DNA from 2 places in the Paenibacillus sp. JJ1683 genome. Region 2 is predicted to be linked to the other one. Evidence: riboswitches for the same ligand, from Rfam matches in the RefSeq annotation. Region 2 holds a riboswitch; the other holds the start of a gene.
What was found. Region 2 has a riboswitch for FMN ahead of ACUC6J_RS06355 (DMT family transporter). Riboswitches for the same ligand answer to the same signal wherever they lie in the genome.
Positions count from the first base shown of each region.

Region 1 (2,408 bases), 1.9 Mb from region 2:
GGGCCAGATCGACAGCCGCTTCAGTATGACCGGCACGCTGCAAGACCCCACCATCGCGAGCAATTAGTGGGAACATGTGACCAGGTTTGCGAAAATCGCTTCCCGTGATTGCTTCGTCGGCTAAGGCACGAACAGTCAAAGAGCGCTCAGCCGCTGAAATCCCCGTTGTTGTCTTCATATGATCTACCGATACCGTAAAGGCGGTACCATGAAAATCTGTGTTTTGCTCTACCATAGGATGCAATTCCAATGCCTTGGCTCGGTGCTGTGTGATCGGCACACAGACCAATCCGCGACCTTCTGTAATCATGAAATTGATCACCTCGGGCGATGCTTTTTCAGCCAAAGCGATAAAGTCGCCTTCATTTTCCCGCTGTTCATCATCCACTACAATAACGACTTTGCCGTTCTTTAAATCCTCCAATGCTTCTTCGATGGAATCCAATCGGATCTCTTCGTCATAGTGCAACTCATCCTGCTCCATGATGTTTGTCGTTGCACTTGTTTGGATGCCTCTATCCATAACCCTCTCCTCCTTATGTCTTGTGTCACGAATGCTCCTGAACCAATTTCTCTATTATTCTGTAACAGGCTGTATCAGGCAAAGCCGTGTTTCGCCAAATAGTCCAAACTAAGTGGGGCTTGATCGGCTCTCTCCATCGACGCTGAACCTCTGTAATGTAAAAGTTGCTCCACATATTTGCCCAATATATCGCATTCAATATTCACGGTATCTCCCTCACGTTTGGCTTGTAAGGCCGTTTCGGCTAAGGTGTGGGGGATAATAGATACAGCAAAGCTATTTCTCGTCCGCTGCGCGACTGTGAGGCTGATACCATCAATTGTAATTGACCCCTTGAGAAGAACATATTTAAATAATGCTTGATCAGAAGGCTCAACTTCGAACACTACCGCATTCTGCTCTGATGTCACTCCGCGAATCGTACCCGTCCCGTCCACATGTCCCTGTACGATATGTCCTCCGAATCTTCCACTCGCCGCCATCGCCCGCTCCAAATTGACTCGACTGCCGGATCTGAGTTCCCTTAGATTACTGCTGCGAAAAGTCTCAGGCATCACATCAACCTTAAAATCTTTAGTACCAATCTGTATTGCCGTCAGGCAAACACCATTCACCGAGACACTGTCGCCTATTTTCAAATCGTCCAATACCACAGAACCCGAAATCCCCAGCACCATCGCTTCACCACTTTTGGAAATACTTTGAATGCGACCCACTTCCTCGACCAATCCGGTAAACATGCTTTCACTCCTTTCCACTACATTTCAGTTTATCCCTAATTCATCAGCTGTAAGCGCAAATAACCCCCAGTCAGGATTCAATCCGTCATGGGGGTGATGAGAGTCACATATGTAGTATACAAGCGCAGTTCATACATGTATTAAAATGACATGAAATCATAGGTCTGCCAAAAGAAAGCATGATGACAATACAGCCAATTATGCTCAGAACACTATCGAAAAGAAAGCTTAATAAAAGCTGTCGTCCGATGCTGTCCTACAACGAAATAAGCCGTACGTACTTTTACGTATGCTAAAAATTGGCACATGTCACGTCATGCACATGCGCTTCGTATCCTTCTCCCATCCAGACTATACTGTCGGTCCCGGAATTGCACCAGGTCCACCTTCTGCTGATTGTTCAGCATCCGGGTCACGGACTAAGCCATGCTGTGTTCTCAGAAGCGATTCACAAACATGTCATCACCGCCGGTGGGGAATTTCGCCCCGCCCCGAAGGATCTTGCTCTTATTTAATTGAATTAACATTAAACTTGTTACGTATATTAGCACCGACTTCTAAAAAAAGCAAGTTATCTAATCGAAGCTCCTGCTTTGCTTTTGACATATTGAGTGGAGAGTTCCTCAAACCAGGTTTTATCATTCATATGAAGCGCCAGGTCAATCAGATCGGCCAGTTCGTCGACTCCAAGCTGCGTATCATGATCAAAGGTAATGACAGCTGAAGCAACAGGTCCTCGCTCTCCCTCAGAACATGCTTCATAATCCAGTCTTACATCCACATGCCCATCAATAAACTCGCATTTTAGAAAATAAATAATTTCACACATTAAAATAGGGCGCACTTGTGTTTCTAACACGCAATCCATCACCTTGGCAGAATAATGCTGGTTCGTCAGCGTGAATTTGTGTTCTGTTGCCGCCAGCGATGCCCGTCCAAAATCATCCGTAAACTTGAGTTCCACTGGCGTGATGTTCATAACCTTGGGGATTTGCTTCTTTATAATTTCAATTATTTCAACTGTGTTCAGCTTAATCATTACCTGCACCTCATTGCATCTTAAAATTCAGAAGAAGACTTTATAACATACCTTCTATAGGCCTCCACTCCTATATCGGAAATCATTACCTGTTTTTTTATGCTTC
Region 1 is NZ_CM129820.1:3,397,296-3,399,703, forward strand. Features, by position in the region: gene ribB (3,4-dihydroxy-2-butanone-4-phosphate synthase) at 1-523, opposite strand, end outside; gene ribE (riboflavin synthase) at 598-1,263, opposite strand; FMN riboswitch at 1,594-1,766, opposite strand; gene ACUC6J_RS14575 (IDEAL domain-containing protein) at 1,835-2,302, opposite strand.
Region 1: linked by a shared signal. The riboswitch ahead of ribE (riboflavin synthase) and the one ahead of ACUC6J_RS06355 (DMT family transporter) in region 2 are both predicted to bind FMN.

Region 2 (2,408 bases):
ATAGAGCAGATTGCGGATACAATAGGCGTGATTAATCACGGACGGCTGATTGAGGAAGTTTCGATGGAACAGGTACTGGATACCAATACAGAATACATCGAATTTACGACCAACGATTGTAAAAAAGCGACCTACGTCCTCTCCCATCATCTGAGTCTGAATAATATAAAGGTACTCAATGAACAGAGTATACGTATTTACGATATGAGTGTACCGCAGAAGCAAATTACGAAAACGCTCATTTTAAATGATGTAGAAGTCGATTCCATTCATCAGAAAAGCAGTACGCTGGAAGACTACTTTTTACGTCTGTTACATGGAGGTGAGCCCCATGCTTAGATTAATACAGTTGGAGATGAAAAAGCTTCATCTGGCGGGTTATATCCGTTCAGCACTGATCGCCAACGCCTGTATTTTGGGGTTGCTCTGTATTATTGCGCTGGATAGCCAAAATGAAGGAGTACCCGAATTTACACAGTACGCTCAGCTTCTTGATCTCATGGACAATATGGTGAGAGCCACATTTATTGTATTTGCCTCCGTTCTGCTATGCCGTTTTATTGTAGGAGAATTTAAGTCCAAATCGATTACAATCTTGTTCATGTATCCGATTCATCGTCAAAAGCTGATGATCGCCAAACTCTTGATTGTGCTGCTGTTTACGTTCTTGTCTGTTGTTATATCGGAAATCATCATTACGGCTGCGATTCATTTGCTCAACCAGTTTGTCATGATTGTACCGGATAAGCTTACTCTTTCCATACTGGCCGAACAATCCGCGCGGACGCTAATCAATGCCGTGGCCGCCAGCTTTATGGGATTGGTTCCGCTGTATATGGGAATGCGAAGATACTCAGTACCCACGACTATTGTGACCTCAATTCTGGTTGTAGCCTTGCTTTTCTCCAATAATAACGGCGCTACACTTAGCTCCATTGCCCCCGTGCAAATCAGCTTCTCTGTGCTGGGAATGATTGTGGCTTATGCGGCAATTCGGCGCATTGAGTATAAGGATATTGCTTAGTAATATAGATTTTAGTGAAACGCTTTCAAAAAAAGATGAAAATCCTTGTTAGATATACACACATTTTTCACTGGACTTCATTCTAAAACAGGTATATCCTATAGGAGAAATTAAAAAACGGAATAAGGATCTTCGGGGTAGGGTGAGATTCCCAACCGGCGGTATGGCTCATGGAGCTAAGCCCGCGACTCTGTATCTGGCAACAGGATACGGACTGATTTGGTGAGATGCCAAAGCCGACGGTAAAGTCCGGATGGAAGAAGATCGAAGTATGAACATGCCGCAAAGTGAATGAATGCTGCGCTATAGTTTTTGCAGTAACTTCATTTAACTTGTATCAAACGGCAAGTTTATTTGATCAACCCCCGTCTTGCATGGCTTTCGCCATGAACGGGGGTTTTTGTGCCACCGGTCCTGTATTCGCAAGGAGCTAAATAAGTATGAGTCAATCATCAACTGTACTATCATCCAAAGGTTTTGATCGTAGCTCCCACATGAAAAGCGGTTTTTGGCTAGTCGCGATCGGAGCGGCCTTGTGGGGTGCAGACCCGCTGTTTCGTATTATTTTGTTAAAGTCATTTACCTCAGCACAAATCGTACTGATGGAGCATGTGCTGCTCTTTATCGCTCTGACGCCGATGCTGTGGAAGCATCGCGAGGAGCTCAAAACGATACGATTTCGTCAGGTTTTTGCTATTTTGTTCGTCTCGTGGGGCGGCTCGGCACTGGCCAGTGTGATTTTCACCATGGCACTCAGCAACGGTGATCTGAATGCAGTTCTTTTGCTCCAGAAGCTTCAGCCTTTGGTTGCTATTATTCTGGCCCGCGTTATATTGAAAGAAATGCTACCGCGTCATTTTGGAATATTAATTGTCATCGCTCTGTTCGGAACGTATCTTCTAACCTTCGGTTGGTCGCTTCCCTTTGGGCATGTTCATGATTTTGTTCACATTGGTAGTCTGCTCGCACTAGGTGCAGCGGTTCTGTGGGGCGGTTCGACCGTTATGGGGAGCTACTTGCTTCGTTCGATGAAATATGAGACAGTAACCTCCCTCCGCTTCATGGTGGCGCTCCCTCTGCTCATTGTTCTCACCTCGGTGGAGCATGCTCCGTGGAATATGCCTACAGGTACATGGGCGGGCGCAGCTGTAATGATCAACTTGCTGCTGCAAGCATTGCTTCCGGGTCTTCTCAGTTTATTACTGTATTACAAAGGCTTAAGTACAACCAAAGCTTCTTATGCTACGATGGCAGAATTGAGCTTCCCCATGGTTGGTGTCGTAATTAACTGGATCGCTTTCCAGCAAATCGTTACCGTAGCGCAATTGACTGGTTTTATGCTGATCTGGATTACACTCTTTATGATTTCTCGTCAGCAAAAAAA
Region 2 is NZ_CM129820.1:1,505,442-1,507,849, reverse strand. Features, by position in the region: gene ACUC6J_RS06365 (ABC transporter ATP-binding protein) at 1-339, shown strand, start outside; gene ACUC6J_RS06360 (ABC transporter permease) at 332-1,024, shown strand; FMN riboswitch at 1,149-1,293, shown strand; gene ACUC6J_RS06355 (DMT family transporter) at 1,465-2,408, shown strand, end outside.